One region of the Tardiphaga sp. 841_E9_N1_2 genome, then DNA from elsewhere that is predicted to be linked to it. Evidence: riboswitches for the same ligand, from Rfam matches in the RefSeq annotation. Region 1 holds a riboswitch; each other region holds the start of a gene.
What was found. A riboswitch is a leader RNA that binds a small molecule or an ion and turns the genes downstream of it on or off. The one in region 1 is predicted to bind cobalamin.
Positions count from the first base shown of each region.

Region 2: linked by a shared signal. The riboswitch ahead of AB8A50_RS22410 (TonB-dependent receptor) and the one ahead of AB8A50_RS26775 (ribonucleoside-diphosphate reductase subunit alpha) in region 1 are both predicted to bind cobalamin.
Region 3: linked by a shared signal. The riboswitch ahead of AB8A50_RS13080 (DUF1636 family protein) and the one ahead of AB8A50_RS26775 (ribonucleoside-diphosphate reductase subunit alpha) in region 1 are both predicted to bind cobalamin.
Region 4: linked by a shared signal. The riboswitch ahead of metE (5-methyltetrahydropteroyltriglutamate--homocysteine S-methyltransferase) and the one ahead of AB8A50_RS26775 (ribonucleoside-diphosphate reductase subunit alpha) in region 1 are both predicted to bind cobalamin.

Region 1 covers NZ_JBPWQC010000001.1:5,584,570-5,591,676, forward strand. Annotated here, with positions in the region: gene ftsH (ATP-dependent zinc metalloprotease FtsH) at 1-888, shown strand, start outside; gene AB8A50_RS26755 (glycosyltransferase family 87 protein) at 1,055-2,251, shown strand; gene AB8A50_RS26760 (HD domain-containing protein) at 2,223-2,864, opposite strand; gene AB8A50_RS26765 (GlxA family transcriptional regulator) at 3,031-3,996, shown strand; gene AB8A50_RS26770 (hypothetical protein) at 4,002-4,187, opposite strand; cobalamin riboswitch at 4,377-4,591, shown strand; gene AB8A50_RS26775 (ribonucleoside-diphosphate reductase subunit alpha) at 4,711-7,107, shown strand, end outside.
Region 2 covers NZ_JBPWQC010000001.1:4,651,623-4,658,729, reverse strand. Annotated here, with positions in the region: gene AB8A50_RS22415 (alkaline phosphatase D family protein) at 1-890, opposite strand, end outside; cobalamin riboswitch at 1,034-1,225, shown strand; gene AB8A50_RS22410 (TonB-dependent receptor) at 1,332-3,599, shown strand; gene AB8A50_RS22405 (PepSY domain-containing protein) at 3,602-5,050, shown strand; gene AB8A50_RS22400 (TAXI family TRAP transporter solute-binding subunit) at 5,111-6,529, opposite strand; gene AB8A50_RS22395 (4a-hydroxytetrahydrobiopterin dehydratase) at 6,730-7,053, shown strand.
Region 3 covers NZ_JBPWQC010000001.1:2,700,672-2,707,778, reverse strand. Annotated here, with positions in the region: gene cobS (adenosylcobinamide-GDP ribazoletransferase) at 1-412, opposite strand, end outside; gene cobT (nicotinate-nucleotide--dimethylbenzimidazole phosphoribosyltransferase) at 413-1,468, opposite strand; cobalamin riboswitch at 1,568-1,758, shown strand; gene AB8A50_RS13080 (DUF1636 family protein) at 1,868-2,317, shown strand; gene cobU (bifunctional adenosylcobinamide kinase/adenosylcobinamide-phosphate guanylyltransferase) at 2,314-2,844, shown strand; gene cobW (cobalamin biosynthesis protein CobW) at 2,845-3,858, shown strand; gene cobN (cobaltochelatase subunit CobN) at 3,874-7,107, shown strand, end outside.
Region 4 covers NZ_JBPWQC010000001.1:1,106,283-1,113,389, forward strand. Annotated here, with positions in the region: gene surE (5'/3'-nucleotidase SurE) at 1-116, shown strand, start outside; gene AB8A50_RS05205 (response regulator) at 144-521, opposite strand; gene AB8A50_RS05210 (protein-L-isoaspartate(D-aspartate) O-methyltransferase) at 813-1,463, shown strand; gene AB8A50_RS05215 (peptidoglycan DD-metalloendopeptidase family protein) at 1,571-2,974, shown strand; cobalamin riboswitch at 3,143-3,354, shown strand; gene metE (5-methyltetrahydropteroyltriglutamate--homocysteine S-methyltransferase) at 3,459-5,834, shown strand; gene AB8A50_RS05225 (ATP-binding protein) at 5,882-6,865, opposite strand; gene yajC (preprotein translocase subunit YajC) at 7,060-7,107, shown strand, end outside.

The sequences.
Region 1 (7,107 bases):
CTGGCGCCGGATATCAACCTCAAGACCATTGCCCGCGGCACGCCCGGTTTCTCCGGCGCGGACCTGATGAATCTTGTCAACGAGGCCGCACTGACTGCCGCGCGCCGTAACAAGCGCATGGTGACGCAGAGCGAGTTCGAAGAGGCCAAGGATAAGGTGATGATGGGCGCCGAGCGCAAGTCGCTGGTGATGTCCGAGGAAGAGAAGATGCTGACGGCCTATCACGAGGGCGGCCACGCCATCGTCGGCCTCAACGTCGTCGCCACCGACCCGATCCACAAGGCGACTATCATTCCGCGCGGCCGTGCGCTCGGCATGGTCATGCAGCTGCCGGAACGCGACAAGATGTCGATGTCCCTGGAGCAGATGACCTCGCGCCTCGCCATCATGATGGGTGGCCGCGTTGCTGAAGAATTGATCTTCGGCCGCAACAAGGTCACCTCGGGTGCGTCCTCGGATATCGAGCAGGCCACGCGGCTGGCTCGCATGATGGTGACGCGCTGGGGCCTGTCGGAAGAACTCGGTACGGTGTCGTATGGCGAGAACAACGACGAAGTCTTCCTTGGCATGCAGATGAACCGCACCCAGGCGGTCTCGGAATCCACGGCGCAGAAGATCGACTCCGAAGTGAAGCGTCTGGTCGCCGAAGGCTATGACGAAGCGACCAAGATCCTCACCGAGAAGCGCGATGACCTCGAAACGCTGGCCAAGGGCTTGCTCGAATTCGAAACCCTCTCGGGCGACGAGATCACGGATTTGCTGAATGGCAAGAAGCCGAACCGCGAGTCGGTGCTGGAGCCGTCGGGCCCGCGCACCTCGGCTGTGCCGCCCGCTGGCAAGCCGCGCCCGCGTCCGGACGGTGGCCTGGAGCCGCAGCCGCAGGCGTAAAGTCGTTCACACGCAAATATGCAAAACGCGGCCGAAAGGCCGCGTTTTTTGTTATCTGTAGCTCAAATGGAGCGAGGCCCGATCTGGGGACCACGTCCCACTTAAACCTTCCTCAAACTTCCCTCGGCACTGTCGCCCGGCGCCCTTGATGCGCATTGGGGACCCTATGCCAGCGCCGCTCATCATGACTTCGATACCTGAGCGTGGGCCTGTTCCGCCGGCGCTGCTGATCGTCTGCACGATCCTGACGATGCTGCATCTCGCCTTCTTTCCGACCTTCTACGGTCGCGGCTGGATCTATGAAGACGGCCTCGGCTCGCCCACCGACTTCGTCAATGTGTGGTCTGCCGGGAGATTGGTGCTCGATGGTCATCCGGCCTGGGCCTATGACTGGGACATCCAGAAAAAGGTCCAGATAGCGGTTCTCGGTCAGAGCTATTCCGGCAATTTCGCCTGGCATTATCCGCCACCGTTCCTGTTCATCGCGGCACTGCTCGCAAAGCTGCCTTATGCCGTGGCCTTTGCTGGCTGGGCTGCCGTCAGCTTCGTGCCGTATCTGGCGGCGATGCGTGCGATCGTCGGTCGTCCCTTCGGCCTTTTACTGGCTGCGGCTTTTCCGGTGGTGATGACCAACGGCCTTGTCGGGCAGAATGGATTTCTGACAGCGGCGCTGATCGGCGGCATGCTGGTGCTGCTGCCGACGCGGCCGATCCTGTCGGGGATCTGTCTGGGCCTGCTCAGCTACAAGCCGCAATATGGTTTCCTGTTTCCGCTGATGCTGATCGCAGCGTCACAATGGAAGGCCTTCGTCAGCGCGGGCATCACAACCGTGCTGCTGGCCGCGGTGTCGTGGCTCGCTTTTGGCACCGAGAGCTGGCAGGCCTTCATTCACTGGATGCCGATGTTCTCGCAGGCCTTCCTCACCGAAGGCCGCGCGCCATGGGGCAAGATGCAGAGCGTCTTCGCACTGGTGCGCTATTTCGACGGCAGCGAGCCGCTGGCCTGGACGTTCCAGTGGATCATGATTGGTGCCGTCGTAGCGGTGCTGGTGCCGTTGTGGCGCAGCAGCGCGCGCTATGAACTGAAAGCCGCTGCGCTGGCAGTCGGCGCCTTGCTCACGACGCCCTACCTTTTCCTGTACGACGTGATGGTGCTTGCGATTGCCATCGGCTTCATCGCCCGTATCGGTCTCGCCGAAGGCTTTCGCAGCCACGAACTGCCGGTCCTCGGCCTTGCTGCTGTGCTCCTGATCGCCTATCCGTTCCTCGGCGCCCCCACGGGTTTTGGCGCAACGCTGCTGGTGGCAGCGTTGATCGCCATGCGCGTCCGGGAGTCTATTCGCTCCACGCCGAGTTCAGGATGATGCTGCAGAAATTCGCGCGCTTGTAGGTGGGGTCGCGGAGGTCGAGCACGTCGGCCTTGACGTTGCCGAAGGTGGTCTCCGGCTTGTGGATCGTCCCTGCAGCGAACGCATCGATGATCCCGTTCTTGAAGTCATGGCCGCGCGGATGGCACGTGCATACTTCTTGGCGCTGATGTTCGGTGAAGGCATCGTAGTCCAGACCCAGGACGTCCATCTCGACGCCTGCGGTCACCAGCGCGACGACAGGCCGTTTGTGCTTGGGAATGCCCGGTGTCGTGTGAAGCGCGATGGCGTCCCAGACATCGTCGATGTCGCGCTCATCGATACTGTGGCTGCGCAGAAAGTCCGCGGCAGCATTTGCGCCATCGACTTCGAAACGTTCATCCTTGCTCGCATAGGGCGCCTGCAGGCCCATGTCGTGAAACATCGCGCCAACATAGAGCAATTCGGAATCGACCTTGAGACCCTTGCGTTGCCCGGCGAGCGCGCCGAACAGGAAAACCCGATTGGAATGATGATACAGAAGATCGCTTTCGGTATCGCGCACCAGCTGATCGACCTGGCGGGCGAGGGCGCTGTCGGGGACTTTGATGCCGGCAATGGTCTTGCTCATGAGATGCTCCTTGCGGGGGTGTTGTGATGCATCCGTTGTCGCCGGCGGGCGGTGTCCTCGCAATCGCGCCGCGCCCTGCAAAGCTGCCATTCGCCCGTGATTTCCTGCCGCAAGACGACTATCTATTCAGAATGACTTGGGCCTGTCCTCGCCGTCGGAATGAAGCATCACCATGAAGACCGTTGCTCTTGCGATCTTTCCGGGCGTCCAGTCGCTGGACGTAGCCGGTCCGCTTGATGTGTTCATGGAGGCCAATGGCTTCGTTGCACCGGGCGACGGCTACGACATTACACTTGTCGCTGCAGACTGCGCGCCGCTGCGTGCATCGAACGGCCTGCGGATATCTGCCGATCTGGCGTTCAGTGATGCGAACAAACCCTGGGATCTGGTTCTGGTGGCCGGCGGGCCTGGGCTGCCGACGGCAGAGGCGGATCCGCAGCTTACAGAGTGGCTGGCCAATGCGGCGCTCCATGCGGAGCGTTATGGCTCGGTCTGCACCGGGGCATTCGCGCTCGGCCATGCAGGCTTGCTTGACGACAAGACGGTGACGACGCACTGGCAGAACGCGCCGCTATTGGCGCTGCGTTTTCCCAAAGCGCATGTGGAGTTCGATCGCATCTACAGTCGTGACGGTGCGCTGGTGACGTCAGCCGGCGTCACCGCAGGCATCGATCTGGGTCTCGCGCTGGTCCAGGAAGATCATGGTGCGGACGTTGCGTTGGCTGTGGCCAAGCGTCTGGTCGTGGTGGCGCAGCGCCAGGGTGGCCAGTCGCAATTCAGTCCGTATCTGGTACCGCCGGCCGAGCCGGACTCGCCGATCGCGCGAGTCCATGCCCATGTGATGGCGCATCTGCGTGACGCACACAGCGTGGATGAATTGGCCGATGTGGCGGGCATGAGCGCGCGCACCTTCGCGCGGGTGTTCAAGCTCGAGACCAAAATGACGCCGGCAGATTTTGTGGAGGGCGCCCGGATCGACACGGCACGCAACCGCCTCGAAGGCAGCGATCTGCCGCTGAAGGTGGTGGCTTATGAATCCGGTTTCACCACCGCCGAACATATGCGTCAGGTCTTCGTGCGGCGGCTTGGCCTGACGCCCAGCCAGTATCGGGCCAGCTTTCGCGCGGTCTGATCCGCTCAGGCGAGTTGCAACGAAGAAATCGGATCGCTCGCAGGAAAGCTGTCCATCAACGCGTCGTTGAGCATGTCGTCGAGGCGAAGGCGGGCGATCTGCTCCGTCGTCTCGAACGCCGTGACCGCGCCTGCGTGCCCCACGAAAGCGTTGAACTCGGTTCTCTCAGTGCTCGTTGCCAGGTTCCGCATGGCATCCTCCATCGATTGATGTGGCTCTTCTGCGCCTCACGGTCCTTTCGGACAACGAATCGCATCGTGCAGAAACCGCCAACGATCCCGCGGTTTCAGCCACGCAAGCGGTTGTCCACTGAACCAACAGCCCTACCGAATTTGTTGCGTTCGGCGCCAATGCTCGCTTGACACTTCACCGCGGGTCACACCAAATGTAGATGTCACGGTCCGCCTGGTCGCAAGACTTGGTGGCTAAGAGGGAAGCCGGTAAAGACGCTGTTTTGCGTCATATTCCGGCGCTGCCCCCGCAACTGTAAGCAGTGAGTCTGTTTCGATTGAAGTCACTGATGCGCAAGCATCGGGAAGGCTGAAACAGACATTGACCTGCGAGCCAGGAGACCTGCCGCGACACCAGAACGTCCATGGGCGGGGTGTCCCAGCGGTCGCTTGCAGGCAATGCTGGCGGATTTCCGCCGTGTATTTTGCAGCGTCCTTTCGGCCCCAGCCCCCATTGCTTGATGCATCACACGGGGTCTTGCCGATGCCTACTTCATCTTCTGTTTTGTCCAACGGACGCGATGCGGCTCATGCGCCGCTGATTCAACTGTCGCCGGAAACGCTCGCTGCGCCTGCGCGCGAACCCTCGATGCAGATCATCCGGCGCAACGGCACCGTATCTCCCTTCGACGGCAGCAAGATTTCCGTGGCCATGACCAAGGCTTTCCTCGCGGTCGAGGGCCACACGGCAGCGGCGTCGCGCCGCGTGCATGAGGCGGTAGAACAGCTGACCGGCGACGTCGTGGCTGCGCTGACGCGCCGCGTCGGTGAAGGCCGCACCTTCCATATCGAGGACGTCCAGGATCAGGTCGAGCTGGCGCTGATGCGCAGCGAGCACCACAAGGTGGCCCGCGCCTATGTGCTGTATCGCGAGGAGCGCGCGCGCACCCGCGCCGAGGAACTGGCAGCCAAGCCCGCGCTGGTTTCCACCGCACCGGTGCTGCACGTCACCCTCGCCAACGGCACACGCGCGCAGCTCGATTCGGCGCGTCTCGCGCTGATCGTCAACGAGGCCTGCACCGGTCTCGACGGCGTCGATGCGGCTCCGGTGCTCGAGGAAACCCGCCGCAATCTCTATGACGGCATCACGCTGGACGAATTGGCGCTGGCCGGCATCATGGCCGCGCGCACGCTGGTGGAGCAGGAGCCGAATTACACCTTCGTCAGCGCCCGCCTGCTGCTCGACAAACTGCGCACCGAAGTCCTGTCCTTTGTCGGGGGCTCGCCGACCCACGCGTCGCAGGCCGACATGACCACGCGCTACGCCGAATATTTCGGCGCCTATATCAAGACCGGCATTGCAGCCGAGCTGCTCGATCCCGAACTCGCGCGCTTCGACCTGAAGCGAATCGCTGCCGCGCTGAAGCCGGAAGGGGACCTTCAGTTCCAGTTCCTGGGATTGCAGACGCTCTATGACCGCTACTTCCTGCATGTGCAGGGCAATCGCATCGAACTGCCCCAGGCCTTCTTCATGCGCGTTGCCATGGGCCTCGCGCTGCGCGAGATCGACCGCGAAGCCCGCGCCATCGAATTCTACAATCTGCTGTCGTCGTTCGACTTCATGGCCTCGACGCCGACTTTGTTCAATTCCGGCACGCTGCGCCCACAACTGTCGTCCTGCTTCCTCACCACCGTGGCCGACGATCTCGATGGCATCTTCAAGTCGGTGAAGGACAATGCGCTGCTGGCGAAATATTCCGGTGGTCTCGGCAATGACTGGACCCGCGTGCGTGGCTTGGGCGCCCATATCAAGGGCACCAATGGCGAGAGCCAGGGCGTGGTGCCGTTCCTCAAGGTTGCCAATGATACGGCCATCGCCGTCAATCAGGGCGGCAAGCGCAAGGGCGCGGTCTGCGCTTACTTGGAAACCTGGCACATCGACATCGAAGAATTCCTCGATCTCCGCAAGAACACCGGCGACGACCGCCGCCGCACCCACGACATGAACACGGCCAACTGGGTGCCGGACCTGTTCATGCAGCGCGTCGAAGCCGACGGCGAATGGACGCTGTTCTCGCCGGACGAAACGCCTGAGCTGCATGATCTCTATGGCAAGCCATTCGCGGAGCGTTACGCGGCTTACGAAGAAAAGGCCGCGCGTGGAGAAATCCGCGTGTTCAAGAAAGTGCGCGCAACTGACCTGTGGCGCCGCATGCTGACCATGGTGTTCGAGACCGGCCACCCCTGGATCACCTTCAAGGACCCGTGCAACCTGCGCTCGCCGCAGCAGCATGCCGGCGTGATCCATTCATCGAATCTCTGCACGGAGATCACGCTGAACACCTCGGACGACGAAGTGGCCGTCTGCAATCTCGGCTCCGTCAACCTGCTCAATCATATCGGCAAGGACGGTCTCGATCACATCAGGCTCAAACGCACCGTGACCACGGCGATGCGGATGCTCGACAATGTCATCGACATCAACTTCTATACCATCCCGGAAGCGCGGCGTTCCAACCTCAAGCATCGCCCGGTCGGTCTCGGTCTGATGGGCTTTCAGGATGCACTGCAGGTGCAGGGTATCGCGATGGCGTCGGATGCGGCCGTGGCGTTTGCCGACACCAGCATGGAAGCGATTGCCTTCCACTCGATCTCCGCATCGGTAGATCTCGCCGCCGAGCGCGGCCGTTATCCGTCCTTCGATGGATCGCTGTGGAGCCGCGGCATCCTGCCGATCGACTCCATCGAGATACTCGCGGAAGCCCGCGGTGGCGTGCAGATGGATCGCTCGACCACGCTCGACTGGAACGGCCTGCGTGACCGTGTGAAGTCCACCGGTATGCGTAATTCCAACGTGATGGCGATCGCGCCGACAGCGACGATCTCCAATATCTGCGGCGTCGCGCAGTCGATCGAGCCGGCCTATCAGAACCTGTATGTC
Region 2 (7,107 bases), 930 kb from region 1:
GTGCGATAGACGCGGCCAGGCTCGTTCGGATTGACCGAGATCGGATACATCTCGTGAAAGGCACGCGCACCGCGCGCCGCCAGCAGCGTGATGTCGCGCTCCTTGTAAGACGACGGCAACTGCTTCGAGAGCGACCAGTTGTTGGTGACTTCATGATCGTCCCACTGGCCGAAGATCGGCACCTGCGCATTGAATGCGCGGACATTGTCGTCGAGTAGATTGTATTTGTGCGCGGCACGGAATTCATCGAGCGTCTCGGCGACCTTCGCCTTTTCCGGCACCGTGATGGTGTTTTTCCAGATCGTGCCATCCGGCAATTTTGCTTCGGGCAGGATCGGCCCATCGGCGTAAATCGTGTCGCCGGAATGGATCAGGAAATCCGGATTGTGCTTGCGCATGGTGGCGAAGGTGACCATGCCGCCGTCCTCGGCATTGATGCCCCAACCCTGCCCGGCGACATCGCCGCCCCAAACAAAGGACACATCGCGGCGATCCGCTGGCGCGGTGCGGAAGCGACCGATGACCGGCTCGCCGACGATGTCGGTATGCGACAGATCGCGGAATTTGACGCGGTAGAAGATGTCCTGCCCGGCCGGCAGATTATCGAGCAGCAGCTTCGCCGTGAAATCGCTCTCGGGCAGCGCCGTGATAGCCGGCAACATGCGCGCATTGCTGAAGGATTCAGTCGTGGCGACTTCCACCATCATCTGCGCCGGCCGATCCGCGCGCGACCAGATCATGCCGCTGCTCGTCCCGACATCGCCGGACTGCACGCCATGCGACACGACCGGACGATCCGCCGCGCGGCTGAGGTAAGGCATCGCCAGGAAGCTGGCGCCTGCTGCGGCTGAGTGCGCGAGGAAGCGACGACGGGATAAACGTAGTGCCATGGCGAACTCCTGATCCTGGCTCTGGCACCAGTGGCTCTAGGCAGATCGCTTGACGCTGCGATGACAGGTGATGCGCAATATCAACACCCGCCAAAGCAAGCTGCGAATGACTGGCAGCTTGATTGACACATTTGGAAATTTCACCTTAACGTGAACGTGACGGTTCCCTTCGGGGATCAAAAGGGAATGCGGTGAGGGGGATCCCCCGATTCCGCGGCTGCCCCCGCAACTGTAAGCGGCGAGCCCGCGCCAAGAGCCACTGGGTGTTCACCTGGGAAGGCGGCGACAGGCATTGACCCGCGAGCCAGGAGACCTGCCGCCAGTCGTGGTCACACGCGAGCACATTGGGCGGGGTGTCCTGGTGGAAGTCACACTGCCTGTTTGAAAGCGGCGGGGCGACTTGGTTTGCGGTGACGTGCCACGTAACCGCGAGTCCTGTTCATGACCTCCGTTTCTCCCGTCGCATTGAAGCGACATACTCCCTTTCTTTATTCTGTTGCTCTCTCCTGCTTGTTGTGTCCGAGCGAAAGCTGGTCGCAAACCTCACAGTCGAGCCAGACGCTCGATCCTGTTGTCGTTCAGCCGTCAGCGACGCCTCAGCGCGCACGCCGCGCCACGAACGGCAATGCATCGCGCGCTACGCGCCCGCGGCAGCAGCGCAATGTCGCCGCCAATACCGGCGCGCCGGTCGCCACGCCGACAGGCCCCGTCTTCGCAGCGCCGACGCTCAACCTCACCGGCACGACATCGACGGGGAGCCGCCTCGGCCTGACGCGCCTGCAGACGCCGGCCAGCGTCGAGGTGATCTCGGCGGAAACCATGGCCGAGCGCGGCCAGCAGAACGTGGTCGATGCCGTCACGCAGAATGCCACCGGCTTTACGGCCATCGGTGAACCCGGCAATGGCGGCATCGCTTTCAGCACCCGCGGCTTCGCCGGCAGCGGCTCTGTCACGTCGCTCTATGACGGCACGCGCCTCTATGTCGGCTCCGGCACGGTGAACTTCCCCTTCGACACCTGGACCGCCGAGAAGATCGAAGTGCTGCGCGGCCCCGCCTCCGTCATGTATGGCGAAGGCGCCATCGGCGGCGCTATCAACGTGATTTCGAAACTGCCGCTCTGGGTGCCACGCAACCAGGCCGAAATCTCTCTGGACAGCAACATGACGCGCCGCATCGCTCTCGATAGCGGCGGCCCGGTCAGCAAGGACGTCGCCTATCGTATCGCCGTCACCGGCAACGCGTCCGATGGTTGGGTCGATCGCGACAACACCTCGAACATCGCGCTGCACGCCGCCGTGCAGATCAAGCAGACCGAGGACATCACCTGGACGCTCTCCACCGACTATGGCGACCGCCATCCATCAAAATATTTCGGCACGCCGCTGATTAACGGCCAGCTCAATGAGGCGATCCGCTTCAAGAACTACAATGTCAGCGACAGCAACATCCGCTATCAGGACAGTTGGAGCCAGGTGAAGACCGAGTGGCAGGTGGCCGACGGCATCACCCTGCGCAACACGCTCTATTACATGTATGCGAAGCGCCACTGGAAGGAGGTCGAGATCTACGGCTTCAATTCCGGCACCGGCCTGATCGATCGCGGCGATTATCTCGAGATCTTCCACCAGCAGCAGCAGATCGGCGACCGCATGGACGCCACCTTCGAGGGCCATCTGTTCGGCATGGTCAACACCTTCGTGGCGGGCTTCGACGTTAACCGCATCGACTTCAAGCATACCAACAATTCGCCGTTTAGCGGGTCCTCATCGGTCAATCCGTATAATTTCGATCCCGGCCTGTTCAGTAGCCCCGACCCAACTGTTCCGGGCTTCAAGAGCGTCGCCAATCAATACGCGTTCTTCGCAGAGAATCGATTGGCTGTGACTGAGCAGCTGTCGCTAATCGCCGGCGTCCGCCAGGACCAACCGACCGTCGAACGAACCGACTATCGCACCCCCGCCAACAGCTACACCCGGGACTATTCGGCGACCTCGTGGCGCGCCGGCGTCGTCTATACGCCGATTCAGAACCTTGCTTTCTATGGCCAGTATTCGACGGCGGTCGATACCATCGGCGGCTTGATCTCGGCGAGTAACGCCAATGCGAAGTTTGACCTCGCGACCGGCAAACAGGCCGAGATCGGCGTCAAGCAGTCGTTCTGGGGCGGCCGCGGCGAGTGGACGCTCGCTGCCTATGAGATCGTGAAGAACAATCTGCTCGCAGCGGTTCCGGGTAGCGGCGGAGCGGTTCAGCAGGTCGGCCAGCAGTCGTCGCGCGGTGTCGAGGCCTCGATCGGTCTCGTGCTCGAATACGGCTGGCGCATCGATGCCAACACCGCGCTCCTGCGCGCAAAGTATGACGACTTCCTGCAGGCCAGCGGCGTGAATTTTGCCGGCAACGTCCCGATCAATGTCCCGCAGAACGTCTCCAATATCTGGGCAACATGGGGCTTTGCGCCAAACTGGTCGGCCAATGCCGGCGTGCAGATTGTCGGCAAGACCTATGCAGACAACGCGAATACGCTGGAAATGCCGAGCTACACAGTTGTGAATGCCGGCCTGCAATGGAAGCCGGACGTCAACACCACGGTGTCGCTGCGCGTTTACAACCTGTTCGACAAGATCTACGCGACGTCGAGCTACAGCGACAATCAGTGGATGCTCGGCATGCCACGCACCGCTCAACTCGCCGTCAACGTGAAGTTCTGAGCTTGTCACGCAAGCTGACACGCACTCTCCGGCGGTGGCTGTATATCGGCCACCGCTGGGTCGGCATCGTCACATGTCTCTTCTTCGCGATGTGGTTCATCTCCGGCGTGGTGATGATGTATGTCGCGTTTCCCGGCCTCTCCGATAAAGAGCGGCTGGCGGCATTGCCCGATATCGTCTGGGAGAAGGTGGCGCTCTCTCCCGACGAGGCGATGAAGGCTGCCGGTGCCACGCGCTATCCGCGCGAATTGCGATTGAACATGGTTGCCGACGAGCCCGTGTATCGGTTGGCTGGCTGGGACGGCAAACGGCAAACCATCTCCGCCGTCGATGGCCGTACCATCACCGAGATCAACGAACTTCAGGCACTTGCAGTCGCACGGCATCATCCCGCCAGCAAGTTGCCTCAGCTCGAAGAGACCGTCGATCGCGATCAATGGAGTGTCACCGCGCGCTACGATCCGCTGCGGCCATTGTATCTGATTACACTCGGCGACGACGCCGGCACCAAACTCTACGTCTCCTCGCGCTCCGGCGAGATCGCACTCGATACCAACCGTACGGAGCGCGTCTGGAACTGGCTCGGCTCGATCCCGCACTGGATCTATCCGACCGTGTTGCGCAAGGACGGCCCGCTGTGGCGGCTCGTGGTGCTTTGGATCTCCGGCATCTGTTTGATCGTCGGCGTTACCGGAATCTGGATCGGCATTCTGCGCGTTCGTCTGAAGCGACGTTATGCGAACGGCAACATCACGCCCTATCGCGGCTGGATGGCATGGCATCACGTCACCGGACTGATCGCCGGCCTCTTCGTGCTGACCTGGATGTTCTCGGGCTGGCTGTCGCTCGATCCCGGCCGCGTTTTTGCCGACCGCAATACGCCACGTGAGGTATTGCAGCGCTATGCCGGCCACGATGCGCCGACCATCGCTGCAACCATTCGCGCACCGGCGGATAAGCCCGCGGTCGAAGCGCGCTTCGTATGGATCAACGGCATGCCGCTGATGATCGTCGCGAAGCGCGACGGCACGAAGATGGCGATCAATCCGACAAGCGGCGAAATCGCAAGACTGCCGCAAGACCGCCTCTGGAACGCCGCAATAAAACTGCTTCCGGATTCGCACCTCGAACGCCAGATAACCCTCGGAAAATACGACGCTTATTGGTACGCGCACCACAATGACCGCGAATTGCCGGTGTTACGCGCCAAATTCGATGACGACGCGCAAACCTGGTTTCACATCAGCCCGGTCACCGGCGACATTCTCGGCCGCGTCGACTCAAGCCGGCGTACCTATCGCTGGCTGTTCAATGCGCTGCACAGTTTCGATTTTCAGCTGTTGTTGATGTATCGCCCGGCCTGGGACATCGTGGTGTGGCTGCTGTCGATTCTCGGCACCATCGTCTCGGCGAGCGGCGTCGTGATCGGCTGGCGCTATCTCAAGCGCTAAAGCGTTTTCGAGCGAAGTGGTCCCGGTTCGCGTGAAGAAAACGCGTCAAAACGAAAGACTCTAGACCGCGAGCGGCCGCGGCGGCTGACGCAATTGCTCCGGCGGATTCATCGGCTCCGGCGGGATCATGCCGATCAGCGCCTTGCGGTCGGCGACGGCGTTGTGGAATTGCTCGAGCGCAATATTGAAGGCTGTCAGCGTGCCTTCCTCGATGGCACCATGCTCGTAGCAATTCAGCGTATGACGCAGAATATCGTCGGCTTCCGCCTGCATCGTATCGAGCTCTTCGAGGGACTCGCTCTTGCGCGCGGCGGCAATCATGTCGAGCAGACGATCGCGCTCTGACACATTCACGTTGCGCTCGTCCTTCTTCAGATAGCTCGCGAACCAGGCGCCGATCGAGCCCATCGCCGAGAGCCCCATCAGGCTCCACCAGATGTAATCGCTATAGCGATCGAGGAAGGTCTTTTCTTCACCATCCACATAGGCGGCCGCGCCGGGATGCACGGGGATCACCGCATCCTTATCGGTATCCGGCGTCTCGATCTTCGCCGCCAGCGGGAAGTCGTTGATGATCTGCTGACGGATCGCAAACAGCTGCCGCGTGAAGGCGGCGATGGTCACATCAGACAGGCTCTGCCGTGCCACGATGTGATGCGAAAAGCTGATGGTCTTGACGTCGTCGTCCGGCCGCGCCGGCGCGCCGCCGAATGCGCCTGCGGGAATTTCCGATGATTCATACATCGGGAAGTTCTGCGCGATGGCTTCGGCCGAATCGATCGCGAGGAAAGTCGGCGTGCCATCGCGGCTCGAGGCCTGGATCGCATCATTGGTGATCTTGCTGTTCACCGGACCGGCCGCAATGAACGCATCGACCTTCTGGTCCTTCACCGCCTCGGCCACTTCGGTGGTCGAGAACTGCACGATGGTGACCTTGGCGGGATCGACGCCGTATTGCCGCAGGATGATGTTGAGCAGGTTGACGTTGGCCTGCGTCTTGCCGATCACGCCGACGCGGCGGCCGGCGAGTTGCGAGAATTTGGTGATCTTCGGGCCGGACTTCTTGCCCTTGGCGGCCGGCGGCACCCAGATCACAGCAACGTTCTTACGCAGCGTGGCGACGGCGCGCGCATTCTTTGGCACTTCGAGATCGCCGCGGATGATCGCGAGATCGGCCTTGCCATCCGCGAGCGCCTTGGCGCTGGCCGTGGCGCCTTCGGTGAGGATCGGCCGCAAACGAACCGTATAGTGATCGCGCGAGAACGACTGCACCAGCGCCTGCACAACCTTCACGTCGTCGCTGTTCGGCGGACCGACGGCGATCCGCAGCGGTACCGGCTTCATGGCGAAGTAGTAAGCGCCTGCCACGGCTGCGACGATCGCCAACGTCCCGGCCAGCGTGATCAGCGTCATCTTGCGCCGGATCGACCGCGGTGACGGCGGCCCTATCGGCCCGATAACATCGGGACCGTCTGCCATGGATCTGGAAAACAATCGCTTCAAATTCATCTGCGCCAAATGGGTTCGAGCGACGATATAGCAAAGTTTCGGGTCGACGCGCCGTTCCACCGGCAGCATGGTTACCGACGGGCTTGATTACTTTCCTGCATGCGCGGCATTTGCTGCCTTATTGTGGCATGGATCCCAACTGTGTCACCGGGCGTTAGAGTAAAGTTCAAGTGAAGCAGGAGGTTGGCATGGTGGAACGACTCTCGGCCGAGGCCCGCAAGGCGGCGCTCAAGGAGCTCTCGGGCTGGAGCGAGGTTTCCGGGCGCGATGCCATCGCCCGGACCTTTACGTTCAAGGATTTCAACGAGGCCTTCGGCTTCATGGCGCGGGTCGCCCTGGTCGCCGAGAAGAGCGACCACCACCCGGAATGGCGCAATGTTTACAAGACAGTGGAGGTAGTACTCTCCACCCACGACGCCGATGGCGTCACCAAGCGCGATGTCGATCTGGCCAGGGCCATGAATACCATCGCCGGGCAACTCGGCCACTCCTGAGCGTTGCTGAATGTTGCGACGCCGGAGCCGGATCACCATTTACCGGAAAGGCTG
Region 3 (7,107 bases), 2.9 Mb from region 1:
CACCTGCCCACAGCGGCAATATGGCGAGCGCCGCGATGCGCAGCGCCACGCCGAGGCCGAGTGCCAGCGCCCCGTAAGTGCCGATGCGGCTGTCCTTCATGATCGCGAGGCGCTTCTCGACGGTCCAGCCTCCGCCGAAACTGTCGGCCGTATCGGCAAGGCCGTCTTCATGCAGCGCGCTGGTCAGAGCGATGCTTGCCGTGATTGCCAGCAGGGCGGAAATCAGCGGTGACCAGAATTCGCCGGCAACGAGAAACACGATTGCGGATGCAGCACCGATGCCGGCGCCGACCATCGGAAAATACTTCATTGCACGCGCAAGCCAGTCAGCATCCTGCGCGTCGCCAGTTGCCGGTACCGGCAGCACCGTCAGGAAACGGATCGCATTCAAAAGATGCGGATCCAGCCTCATCTAGATCTTTCCGGCCAGCACGTCGTCGAGGCTCGCAACGTCGGTCAGCATGCGCGCGGCAGCACGGACCAGCGGCACCGCAAGCAGCGCGCCGGTGCCTTCACCGAGCCGCAAGCCGAGATCGAGTAGCGGCTGGGCATCGAGCGCATTGAGCACCATGTCGTGGCCGCGTTCAGCCGAACGATGTGCGAAGACGCAGTAGCCGCGTGCAGCCGGGCACAGACGAACGGCGAGCAGTGCCGCGGCGCTGGAGATGAAGCCGTCGATGATCACCGGCCGCCGTTGCGAAGCTGCGCCGAGGATCGCTCCGGCCATGCCTGCGATTTCCAATCCGCCGAATTGGGCCAGCACATCCAGTGGCGCAGTTGCGTCGCTGCGCGCTGCCGCCTTCGTGATCGCCGCGCGCTTGCGCGCCATGCCGGCATCATCCTGCCCGGCGCCAACGCCGATACAATCATCCAGGGGTGCCGGTGCGAGTCGATGAACCACCAGTGCCGAGGAGGCCGTGTTGCCAATTCCCATCTCGCCGAGCGCGATGATGTCTGCGCCGGCCTTGATCTCACCGACGGCGATTCTGAAGCCGCGCGTCAGCGCATCCGCCGCTTGCTCTGCCGTCATCGCGGGTTCGCGCGCAGCGTTGGCTGTGCCCATGCGAACCTTGGCGTCGATCAGCTTCGGATGGACGGGCAGTTCCGCAGCGACGCCGATGTCGATCACGCGCACACCGATGTCATTGGCCGCGGCGAAAGCATTGGCCGTGGCGCGGCCGGCCAGATAGGTCATCACCATCGCGACCGTGACCGCCGACGGATATTGCGACACGCCTTCGGCTACGAGTCCGTGATCTCCGGCGAAGACCAGCAGCACGGCATTGTCACCGCGCGGTTCGCCTGGATGCCGGATCATGCCGAGTTGCAATGCCAGCTCCTCGATTCGTCCGAGCGATCCCAGCGGCTTGGCCTTGCCGTCGATGGCGGCGCGGATTCCTGCCGCGATCTGCGGGTCAACAGGCGCAATGGCGGGCGGCTGCCACAAGGGCTGGGAATAGGCGGACATAGGGTTCCTTTTCGCGGCCTAACTGACGCAAGACGACCTGCAAGGTCAACAGGTCCGGGCGACAGTCCGTCGGCGCGGTTGACCCCGGCGCACCTGGCAGATAGCGTCTTTTACGATGGTCCTTCCGCGTGGAAGGTGAATAGGGAAGCCGGTTTGAGGCCGGCGCTGCCCCCGCAACTGTAAGCGACGAGCCCGCGCCGGTGCCACTGGGAATTCTTCAGAATTCTTGGGAAGGCGGCAACAGGCTGTGACTCGCAAGCCAGGAGACCTGCCATCACGAACTGTGCTTTGGAGGCGTCGTCGGGGCGGGGTGCACCGGACGGGAGCGAACCGACGGCCATGCTGTCGGCGCGATCCAACAAAGCTCGTAGGCCCGCGAGGGCATGAACTGAGCATGTGATGGATCACGACAGCGCCGATATCTCTGGCGAACAAATTTCGGTCGAACCGCCGCGCCCCGTGCCGGCTGGTCCCGTTGTCGTGAGCGTGTGCATCAGCTGCAAGGCCGCCGAAACTGGCACGATCGTCGGGCCGGACATGTTCGATGCGGTGAAGGCCGCGCTCGGCGATGGCGATGCCGCCGTGATGGTGCGTCCGGTGCAGTGTCTCAGCGTCTGCAAGCGGCCAGCAACCGTCGCGGTGACGAGCCCTGATGGCTACACGTTCCTGTTCGGCGATCTGCAGACCGATAGCGGCAGCGCGGCGCTGGTGTCTTTCGTGGAGTCCTATCAGAAGGCCGACTACGGCCTGGTGCCATGGCGCGAGCGCGCCGAGGTGCTGCGCAAGGGCATGGTCGCGCGTGTGCCGCCGATGCGTTGGTCGCCTGAAGATGGGCGTGCGCCGAAATGACCGCGACCTCTACCACGTTGGTGCTGGGTGGTGCGCGCTCGGGCAAGTCGTCCTTCGCCGAAAAGCTGGTCGATGGCATCGGCCTGACCAAAGTCTATCTTGCGACTGCAACGGCCGGTGACGACGAGATGCATGCCCGCATCGCGCAGCATCGCAAGCAGCGCGGCGAAGGCTGGATCACCGTGGAAGAGCCGCTGGCGCTGGTCGATGCGCTGACGCGCGAGGCGACGGTCGGGCGCGTCGTGCTGGTGGATTGCCTGACACTGTGGCTGTCGAACCTGATGTTGGCCGAGCGCGATCCAGAGATTGAAGCGAAGCGCCTCGTGCGCTTCCTCGATGTCTCGCGCTATCCGATCGTGTTCGTGTCCAACGAAGTTGGCCTCGGCCTCGTGCCGGAGACACCGCTCGGCCGCGCGTTTCGCGATGCGCAGGGCCGCCTCAACCAGATCATCGCGGCCGCCGTGCCGAATGTTGCTTTCGTTGCCGCCGGGCTTCCGCTCTGGCTCAAGCGTTCCCAGGAGAATTGAATGTCCCGCGTTCCCGTCACCGTCCTCACCGGATTTCTCGGCGCCGGCAAGACCACGCTGCTGCGCTCGCTGCTGACCCAGGCCGATGGCCGCCGCATCGCCGTGATCGTCAATGAGTTCGGCGATGCCGGTTTCGATGGCGGTCTGGTCGAGGAATGCGCGGCAAAGGCCTGTGCGCCCGGCGATATCGTAGAACTCACCAATGGCTGCATCTGCTGCACGGTCGCTGACGATTTCGTGCCGACCATGGATAAGCTGCTGTCCCGTGAACGCCCGCTCGACGCCATCGTCATCGAGACCTCCGGCCTCGCGCTGCCGCAGCCGCTGTTGAAGGCCTTTGCCTGGCCGGCGGTGAAGACCCGCGCCACCGTCGATGGCGTCGTCACCATTGTCGATGCGCTGGCGCTGTCCGAGGGCCGCGTCACACTCGATGAGGATGCCGTTGCCGAGCAACGCGCCAGGGACGAGGGTATCGGGCACGACGATCCGATCGAGGAAGTGTTCGAGGACCAGCTCGCTTGCGCCGACCTTGTGGTTCTCTCGAAGAGCGATCTCGTCACCCCGGAAAAGCTCGCCGAGATCGAAGCCAAGCTCAAGGCCGTGCTGCGTCCGGGTGTGAGCATCGTGCGCTCCAAGGGCGATCTCGCGCCGTCGGTGCTGATCGGCCTTAACGCCGCGGCCGAGGATGACATGGCTGCCCGCGTCGGTCATCACGGCGAGGAAGAAGAACACGACCATGACGATTTCGACAGCATCGTCGTCAAACCCGCCGCTGCGGCCAGCATCGACGCGATGCGTGCGCGCATCAGCGACGCGCTTGGCCTCGACGGCGTGCTGCGCGTGAAAGGCCATGCCCGCATCGCCGATAAATCCGCTCCGATCGTCGTGCAGGCCGTCGGCGCCCGCGTCGATCTCGCCTTCGCCCGGCCGGATGTGGCGCAGGCCGAGCACCTCGTAGTCATCGGCCTCAAGGGATTCGACGGCGACGCCGTGCGAAAGGCACTCGCCGGGTAACGCAGGTTCACCCGCATGCATCTGAAGCTCGACACCTCCGGCAGTATTGATGACGGCGACGTCGCCCGCGATCTCGGGCAGGACACCGCCGATATCGTCGTGCTGTCAGCGGCGGATAGCGATCTGGCGGCGTTCAATGCGGCGCATGCGACACTGCCGGGCGATTTCCCCAGCGTGCGGTTTACCAACATGCTGGCGCTCGGTCATCCCGCGTCGGTCGATCTCTATGTCGAGCGTACGCTGGCCAGGGCGAAGATCGTGGTGCTGCGCATGCTCGGGGGTATCAGCTATTGGCCGCATGGCGTCGAGAGCCTGCGCAGCGATGCGCTAAGCCGCGGTAGCAAGTTCGCCTGCCTGCCCGGCGAGATGGACTGGAATGCCGAGCTGGCCGCGCGCGGCACGGTCAGCAGCGACGACACCCATGCGTTGTGGCGCTATTGCAGCGAGGGCGGCGTCGACAACGCGCAGCTGGCACTGCGCTATGCCGCACATCTGATCGGCCATGGTGAGGAGCCGCCTGTTGCGCGGCCGATGCCTTCGGCCGGCTTTTGGCCGGGTGAACCCGCGGGGGATAACCGGCCGAATGCGATCGTGATCTTCTACCGCGCGCTGGTGGCCGGCGGCGATACTGCGGCAATCGATGCATTGCGTCGGTCGCTCGACGCGCGCGGCCTCAATGCGGCCTGTCTCTACGTCACGAGCCTGAAGGATGAGCGCTCCGCGGCTTTCCTGCGCGCCGCGCTTGCGGCCTATCCGCCCGATATCATCATTAACGCGACGGCCTTCGCCACTGCGACCGCGCATGACGATGCCGGCGTGTTGTCGGCGTCAGGCTGTCCGATTCTGCAGGTCGCGCAGGCCGGCATTTCACGCGCCAGCTGGGAAGCCTCTACTCGCGGCCTGACGCCGCGCGATCTGGCGATGCATGTGGTGTTGCCGGAAGTCGATGGGCGCATCTTCGCCAATGCCATCGCTTTCAAGGAACGCGGCACCAGTGACGGCGGCTTCGCGCCGACGACACTGCAGCCGGTGCAGGATCGGATTGATGCGACCGCTGATCTGGCGCGCGCCTGGGTGCGCTTGCGCCGCGCTGCGGCGTGCGAACGTCGCGTCGCGCTGATCCTTGCGAACTATCCAAATCGCGATGGTCGTCTCGCCAATGGCGTCGGCCTCGATACGCCGCAGAGCCTGATCGATGTGATCGCCGCGATGTGCGAAGCCGGCTACGGCACTGGTGACGCACCTGACACGACGACCGCCATGATGCAGCTGTTGCAACAAGGTCCAACGAATGCGCTTGCCGGTCGCGCCGAGCGAAGCGGTGGCGTGACGTGGCCGCTGGCTGACTATCACGCGGCCTTTGCGACGCTGCCGACCAATGTGCGGCTGGCTATTGAGTCACGCTGGGGCAAAGCTGAGAACGATCCGCATGTCGTCGATGGCGCCTTCCGCCTCGGCCTGCATCGCTTCGGCAACATCACCGTCGGCGTGCAGCCAGCGCGCGGCTACAATATCGATCCCAAGAGCACCTATCACGATCCCGATCTGGTGCCGCCGCATCACTATCTCGCCTTTTATCTCTGGCTGCGCCGCGACTTCGATAGCCATGCAGTGGTGCATCTCGGCAAGCACGGCAATCTCGAATGGCTGCCGGGGAAAAGCGCCGGTCTGTCAGCCGATTGTCTGCCCGATGCCGTACTCGGTCCGCTGCCGCATCTTTATCCGTTCATCGTCAATGATCCCGGCGAGGGTATTCAGGCCAAGCGCCGCACCTCCGCCGTGATCATCGATCACCTGACACCACCGATGACGCGGGCCGAATTGCACGACGATCTGGCGCGGCTGGAGAATCTGGTCGACGAATATGCCATGGCGACCGATCTCGATCCCAAGCGCGCTGCCGTGATCGCCGAAGACATCCTGTCGCTCGCCCGCGCGCAGCAGATTGATGCCGACGTCAATGTCACCCGCGACACGCCGACGGGCGAGGCGCTGCGCGCGCTCGATGCGCATCTCTGCGATCTCAAGGAAATGCAGATCCGCGACGGACTGCACATCTTTGGCCGCGTACCCGAGGACGCCCAGCGCAATGATCTCCTGGTGTCCATCGCGCGCCTGCCACGCTCCGATATCAAGCCGCAGGATGCGTCACTGCATCGCGCATTGGCTGCCGATCTCGGGCTTGGTGCGTTCGATCCGCTCACCCGTGATATGGCCGATGACTATCTCGGCCCGCGCCCCGGCGTTCTTGCCGATGTCAGCGATGCAGTGTGGCGCACCACAGGTGACACCGTCGAACGAATCGAAGGGCTGGCGCTGCAACTTGTCTCCGGCGATCTGCCTTGCGATCCCACCTGGACGCGCGCCACCGATGTACTTCACTGGATCAATGCGAAACTGCGACCCGCCATCGATGCTTGCGGTGGCGCGGAGACGGCCGCATTCCTCGGAGGACTCGACGGTCAGTTCGTGCGGCCCGGTCCATCTGGCGCGCCGACGCGTGGACGCCCCGATGTGCTGCCGACCGGGCGCAATTTTTTCGCCGTCGACGTTCGCGCCGTGCCAACGCCATCCGCCTGGCGCATCGGGCAACTGGCGGCCGAACGGCTGGTCGAGAGCTATTGGCAGGAGGCCGGCGAATGGCCGCGCGCGATCGCGCTGTCGGCCTGGGGCACCGCCAATATGCGCACCGGCGGTGACGATGTCGCGCAGGCATTGGCGCTGATTGGCGCGCGCCCGCTGTGGGAGGAAACCTCCGGCCGTGTCACCGGCTTTGCCATTACGCCGCTGTCTGAGTTGAAGCGCCCACGCGTGGATGTGACCTTCCGTGTCTCCGGCCTGTTCCGCGATGCGTTCCCGACCCAGATGGACATCATCGGCTCCGCCGTGAGTGCCGTGGCCGAACTCGACGAACCCGACGACGCCAATCCTATTGCCGCCAATGTCCGCGCGCGTGCCCGCACGCTCGAAGCCGGTGGCATGACCTGCGAGATCGCACGGCGACAGGCGACGCGCCGTGTGTTCGGCTCCAAGCCTGGAGCTTATGGTGCGGGCCTGCAGGCGCTGATGGATGAGGGCGGCTGGAGTAATCGTGCCGACATTTCCGAGGTCTATCTCGATTGGGGCGGCTATGCCTATGGCGGTGGAACCGATGGCGAGAACGCGCGAGGCGAATTCGCCGAACGGCTGAGGGGCGTCGATCTCGTCGCGCAGGCGCAGGACAATCGCGAGCACGACATTCTGGATTCC
Region 4 (7,107 bases), 4.5 Mb from region 1:
CGCTGGAGGGCACCGATCTCGCAGCCCTTGCTGCGCGCTATGTCTCGGTCACGCCGCTGCGTCTCGATCGCACGGATGATGTATTCTCCGAAGCGCTGACCAAGGCGCTTGGCTGAGAGTTCGAAATAGGCGAGTGGGCTCGCCTAGACCGCGACGCCCTTGAGCGTCGTTGACAGCACCTGCGCCAGCGTTTCCATCTGGAACGGCTTCTGCAGCGTCGGGCGGTCACGAAATTCTTCCGGCAGGCCTTGCGCGCCGTAGCCAGTCGCGAAGATGAACGGGCGGTTGCGCGATGCGATCACTTCCGCGACCGGCGAAATCACCTTGCCGTTGACGTTGACGTCGAGGATCGCAATGTCGAACTTGGCAGACCCAGCCAGTTTGATCGCTTCGTTGATGTCACCGGCTTCGGCGGCCACGCTGTAGCCGAGTTCCTCGAGCATATCGGCGACCATCATGCGGATCATGACCTCGTCTTCGACCAGGAAGACGGAGCCGCCCGGCGGGTTCGTTGCAGTCATGGCCGGTTTCCTTGCCCCAATCCTCTGAACAAAATCGCAAATTCCCGGGTTGAACGCAATCTCGACGCATTGCCATTTTCGTGACCCAAAGACGCAGTCGCGTGTTCGGTACCAGATAGAGCAAGATCAGGATTTCAGCGCCCCGCCCATAACAGGCTGGTATGTTGCTGGTTCCGCGTGCGGAACAATAAAAGTTGTCGTTAGGCTATCTCGGTTCCGATCGCAGAAATACATCAATCTATCTTTGCTAGATCGAGAGTGTTTCTAACCTGTGCTGCGTGAGGCATTTCCATGATTACCGTCGGACAGCCGCCCGAACAGATGACGTTTCAGCTTGGTCTGCGGCGCCGTGGGATCAGCGATCGGCTGGTGCTGCGCGCAATGGAGGATATTCCGCGTGATCGCTTCGTCGAGCCGAACGATCGCGCCCACGCCTGGCGGGATACGGCCTTGGCCATTGCCTGCGGTCAGACCATCAGCCAGCCCTTCGTGGTGGCCTATATGACCGAACAGCTGCAATTGAATGCTGGTCACCGTGTGCTCGAGGTCGGCACGGGATCGGGCTACCAGGCCGCGATCCTGTCGAAGCTCGTCCGGGACGTGCTCAGCATTGAGCGTTATCGCACGCTGGCCGATGCCGCCCGGACCCGGTTGGAGGCACTCGGCCTCCACAATATCGAGGTCATGCTCGGCGATGGCCTCAATCCGGCTGCCAATTTGGGATCGTTTGACCGGATCGTCGTGACCGCCGCCGTGGAGGAGGTGCCAGTGGCGCTGACCGATCGGCTTGAGGAGGGGGGTATTCTGCTTGCGCCGGTTGGTCCTCACAATGGCGTCCAGACCCTGGTCCGGATCCGCAAAACCGGGGATGGATTGGAGCGAAAGGACCTCGTGGACGTGCGTTTTGTGCCAGCACTTCCGGGCATCGCGCGCGAACTCTGAAAAAAGTTCGTGAACGGCTGTCACGTGTTGGTCGCAAGGTTAAAGGCTTGGTAACGGAGACGGTGTTTACTCAATTCAGTTGTTTGTTGCGTATGAGTGAGTAACCAATGTCCAGCGTTGTCGAGTTGCTTTACTCGCGCCGCGCTCCGCAGGTCGCGGTGCTGGCGCTGATGTCTATCGGTTTTGCCGGCTGCAGCGCCGACATGCAGACACGGCTATCTCAGAATCCAAATTTTGACTCAGGTCAGTCCCGTGGCTTTGGCTGGCAAGGTGAAACCACCGGCTCGGTACCGCAGCGCGCACCGCGCGCGCCGGTCGAGCGCCAGGAACTGCCACAATATCAGCGTCCGGCCTATAATCCGCAGCCGCAGTATCAATCCCAGCCTTTGCCGCCGCCGATCTCGGCGCCGCAGTCCTATCCGACAGCCCGTCCGGTTGCATCAGCTGCTCCCGTCAGCGGGGGCGGCAACGGTATGTATACGCCGCCGCCCGCACGTACGCCGATCGAAACCACCGGCTCCACGGCGCCGCGCTCGGTTGCAGCGACCAACGGCCTTGCCCGTGATGGCGGCACCTCGATCATCGTCGGCACCAGCGATACGCTCGATGGTCTGGCGAAGCGCTACAACGTCTCGTCGGCCGCGATCCTGCAGGCCAATGGCTACAAGGGGCCGCGCGCGCTGTCGCCCGGTCAGTCGCTGATCATTCCGCGTCAGGGCGCCGCGGCAACTCCGGCCGTTGCTGCTGCTCCGAGCAAACCTGCCGTCGGCGCGTCCACCACGCATTTCGTCAATCGCGGCGATACGCTGATGAGCATCTCGCGCCGGAACAACGTGCCGGTCGCCGAACTCGCGCGCGCCAATGGTCTGGCGCCGACTGCCCAATTGAAGCTTGGCTCCAAGATCACGGTACCCGGCGCGCGTACGGCCAATGCAGCTCCTGCAGCAGCGCCGCTCGCTGCGCCCGTCGCAGCCGTGACGGCTGCTCCGGCTGGCGCGGTCACGTCCGCTGCCGTGGCCCGTGTTGCTTCTGCCGAGCCCGCACAGAAGGCCCGTCTGGCAAGTGCCACGACGACGCCTGAAGAAATCGCGCCGGAATCGCCGACTAAAGCCGCTGACGCAACCGGCGCTTTGCCGACGTTCCGTTGGCCGGTGCGCGGCCGCGTGGTCACAGGCTACGGCGCCAAGACCAATGGCAAGTCCAACGACGGCATCAACGTCGCCGTGCCGGAAGGCACGCCGATCAAGGCTGCCGAAGATGGCGTCGTTGCCTATTCCGGCAACGAGCTGAAGGGTTACGGCAATCTGGTCCTCGTTCGTCACTCCAACGGCTACGTCACCGCATATGCCCATGCGAGTGAGCTGATGGTGAAGCGTGGCGAGACCATCAAGCGCGGTCAGGTGATCGGCAAGTCCGGCCAGTCCGGTGAGGTTACTTCGCCGCAGCTTCACTTCGAGATCCGCAAGGGCTCGTCACCGGTCGATCCGCTGCAGTTCCTCAACGGGGCGTAAGCGCAATCCACGAAGTGTAGTTCGCATTTAAGCAAGCCCGGCCTCGTGCTGGGCTTGATGCGTTTGATCTCGGGGCTGCGGCCCACTCCAGCTCCGGAATCTTCAACGCGCTGCTGCGAGTGGGCAGCTTGCGCACGCAAGCTCGGTTGACTGCCGCGCGATGTTGCCCATATGTGGACATGTCGTGGTTCTTCGGGAAGGTTTGCCCGAAGCTAAGAGGGAAGCCGGTGAGGCGTTAAGCCAAGGCCGGAGCTGCCCCCGCAACTGTAAGCGGTGAGCCGCTGTCCATTAAAGTCACTGAGACCCGCAAAGGTTTTGGGAAGGCCGGACAGCAGCATTGACCCGCGAGCCAGGAGACCTGCCTCGACAACATAAACGTCCTCGGGCGGGGTGTCCCGGTGGTGCGGTTGCGATTCCGCGACTGCCGTCGTGGAATCCAGACGTGTCACTTTGGCCTTTTGCCCCCAATCATTGGGGTTAAGCCATGTCTACTGTGTCAAAGTCTACTTCTTCAAAATCAGCTACTTCACTTCCTGTTGCTACATTGGGCACGCCACGGATCGGTCCGCGGCGTGAGCTCAAGATGGCGCTGGAAAGCTATTGGTCCGGTGCAATCGACGAGAATGCGCTGATCGACGTCGGCGTCGGGCTGCGTGCCGCAAACTGGGCACGTCAGAAGTCGCTCGGGATCACGGTCATGCCGTCGAACGACTTCTCATTCTACGATCAGGTGCTCGATACCAGCGTCATGGTCGGCGCCATTCCCAAAGTCTATGGCTGGAAGGGCGGAGACGTTTCCTTCGCGACCTATTTTGCCATGGCACGTGGATCACAAGGCGCCGCGCATGACGAGGCCTGTACGCACGGCCCTCATGCGCATGACTCGTCGCAAGGCGTACCAGCACAGGAGATGACCAAGTGGTTTGATACCAACTACCACTTCATGGTGCCTGAACTGGCGCAGGATCAGACCTTCAGTCTCGCATCGCGCAAGCCGATCAAGGAGTACGAGGAGGCGAGATCGCTGGGTTATCAGACACGACCTGTGCTAGTCGGGCCTGTGACCTATCTCAAACTGGCCAAGAGTATGGATGCGTCATTCGACCCGGTGACGCTGCTCGATCGATTGCTGCCCGTCTATGTCGAGGTGCTCGGGGAATTAGCCGACAGCGGCGCTGAGTGGGTGCAACTGGATGAGCCGTGTCTGGTGCTCGATCTCGACGCGCCCGCAAGGCAGGCGCTGCAGCGGACTTACGCTGCTTTTGCGGAAGCGGTCCCGCAGCTCAGGATCATGCTGAACACGTACTTTGGCGAACTTGGCGACAACCTCGATCTGGCCCTGTCGCTCCCTGTCGCCGGGCTTCATCTCGATCTGGTCCGCGCGCAGGATCAGTTCGATGAAGTCGCTGCGAAGGCGCCCAAAGACATGGTCCTCTCGCTCGGCGTGATCGATGGACGTAATATATGGCGGTCCGATCTGTCCAGTCTGCTCGATGGGTTGGAACCCATGGTCGATCTGCTGGGGCGGGATCGCGTCGAGCTGGCGCCGTCCTGTTCGCTGCTACATGTGCCGATTGATCTCGGCCTTGAGACCGAGCTCGATCCGGACGTCAGAAGCTGGCTGGCCTTTTCAGTCCAGAAAATGGAGGAACTGGCGGCGCTCGGATCCGCCTTGGCTGGTAGTCGCGCGGATGTCGCCGCAAAGCTCGCTGCGTCGGATGCGGCGGCAGCCGCGCGGGTCGCATCGTCGAAGATCCACGATCTTGCTGTCACCAAACGCGTCGCTTCTGTTGATGCGACTATGCGTCGTCGCAGCAGCGATTTTGCCACGCGCGCGAGCGAGCAGCATCGGCGCTTCAAGCTGCCGGCATTTCCGACCACGACCATCGGCTCGTTTCCGCAGACCGCGGAAGTGAGAAACGCTCGCGGGGCCCATGTCAGGGGCACGCTCAGCGATGCCGCCTACAAGACGTTCCTGCAGAACCAAACGGCGAGGGCAGTGCGCTGGCAGGAGAACATCGGTCTCGATGTGTTGGTGCATGGCGAGTTCGAGCGCAACGACATGGTACAGTATTTTGGCGAACAGCTCGCCGGCTTCGCCTTCACCAAATATGGCTGGGTGCAGTCCTACGGTTCCCGCTGCGTGCGGCCACCTGTGCTGTTCGGCGACGTGTCCCGGCCGCATCCCATGACCGTCGAATGGTGGCAGTACTCGCAGTCGCTCACCGAGCGGCCGATGAAGGCGATGCTGACAGGGCCCGTCACGATTCTGAACTGGTCATTCGTGCGTGACGACATTCCCCGCGAAGTCGCCTGTCGCCAGATCGCGCTCGCGATAAGCGATGAGGTGCTCGATCTGGAAAAGGCTGGCGCCGGTATGATCCAGATCGACGAAGCGGCACTCCGCGAAGGGCTTCCGCTGCGCAAATCGGAATGGAAGTCCTATCTCGATTGGGCCGTGGAGAGCTTCCGCATCTGTTCGTCAGGCGTGCGGGATGACACGCAGATCCATACGCATATGTGCTACTCGGAGTTCAACGACATCATCGATGCGATCGGTGCCATGGATGCCGATGTGATCTCCATCGAAACGTCACGTTCGAAGATGGAACTGCTCGATGCGTTCAGGACCTACAAGTACCCGAACGAGATAGGTCCCGGGGTCTATGACATCCACTCGCCGCGGGTGCCTGAAACGCGCGATATGGTCGATCTGCTCAAGCTTGCACGGCAGCGGCTGGCGGACTCCCAGCTCTGGATCAATCCCGATTGCGGGCTGAAGACCCGCAAATGGGATGAGGTGCGGCCTGCGCTCGTCAACATGGTCGCGGCAGCACGCGAGTTGCGAAGCCTCGTCTAGGACAAATCGACTGCCGCTCCGTTGTCATGACGGGGCGGCATTTGCCTTTACTTTGTGGCCAGCTTCACGCCGAGACGGCCAGCGAGCTCCTGCACGAACTGCCAGGCCACGCGACCTGAGCGCGAGCCACGGGTGGTCGACCATTCCAATGCGTCTCGCTCCAGCTCGGCGGCGTCGGTCTTGAGGCCATAGTGGCTGCAATAGCCGCGCACCATGTCGAGATATTCGTCCTGGCTGCATTTGTGGAAGCCGAGCCAGAGGCCGAAACGATCCGACAGCGACACCTTCTCTTCGACGGCTTCGCCGGGATTGATCGCGGTCGAGCGTTCGTTCTCGATCATCTCGCGCGCCAGAAGATGGCGGCGGTTCGAGGTCGCATAGAGGATCACGTTGTCCGGCCGGCCTTCGATGCCGCCTTCCAATACGGCTTTCAGCGATTTGTAGGACGCATCGTTGCCGTCGAAAGAAAGATCATCGCAGAACACGATGAAATAGAAATCCGAAGCGCGGATCTGTTCCATCAGGGCGGGCAGACTTTCAATATCCTCGCGATGGATCTCGACCAGCTTGAGGCGGCCGGCGACGGACTTGCTGGCATTGACCGAGGCATGCGCCGCCTTGACCAGCGACGACTTGCCCATGCCGCGCGCCCCCCAGAGCAGCGCGTTGTTGGCCGGCAGGCCGTTGGCGAAGCGCCGGGTGTTCTCGATCAGGGTGTCGACCTGCTGATTGATGCCCTGCAGCAAGCCAATATCGACCCGGCTGACTTTGGGGACTGGGGCCAGACGGCCGTCGGGATGCCAGATGAAGGCGTCGGCCTGGGCCAGAGAATCGGCATTGGAGCGCTTCGGCGCTGCGGCGGCCATGCCGGCGGCAATGGCCTCAAGGGCGAGTGCGATCCGTTCGTCGATCAGGGGGGCGGCGGCTGGTCGCGGACGTTTTGCCGCGGTCGTGCGGACGGTCTTTGACGTGCGGGTCGCGGGAGCCTTTTTAGCAGGGCGGCTGCTTGTTTTATTGGGCTTTTTTGACATTTTTGACTTTCCTCGGCGCGCACCCATATCGAGCCCGGAACACATCCGCAAGCGGTACAAATCGCAGACAAATCAGAGGGTTTACCGGCGTTGCAATTGGGACGCCGGCCGCTATAGTCCGCGCGAATTTACCCAAACCGGCCGAACGCCGACGCGTCGCCGGTTTATTCCCCAGCGTTTACGAGGACTTCCCGATGTTCATTACCCCTGCGTTTGCCCAGGCTGCAGCCGGCGGCGACACC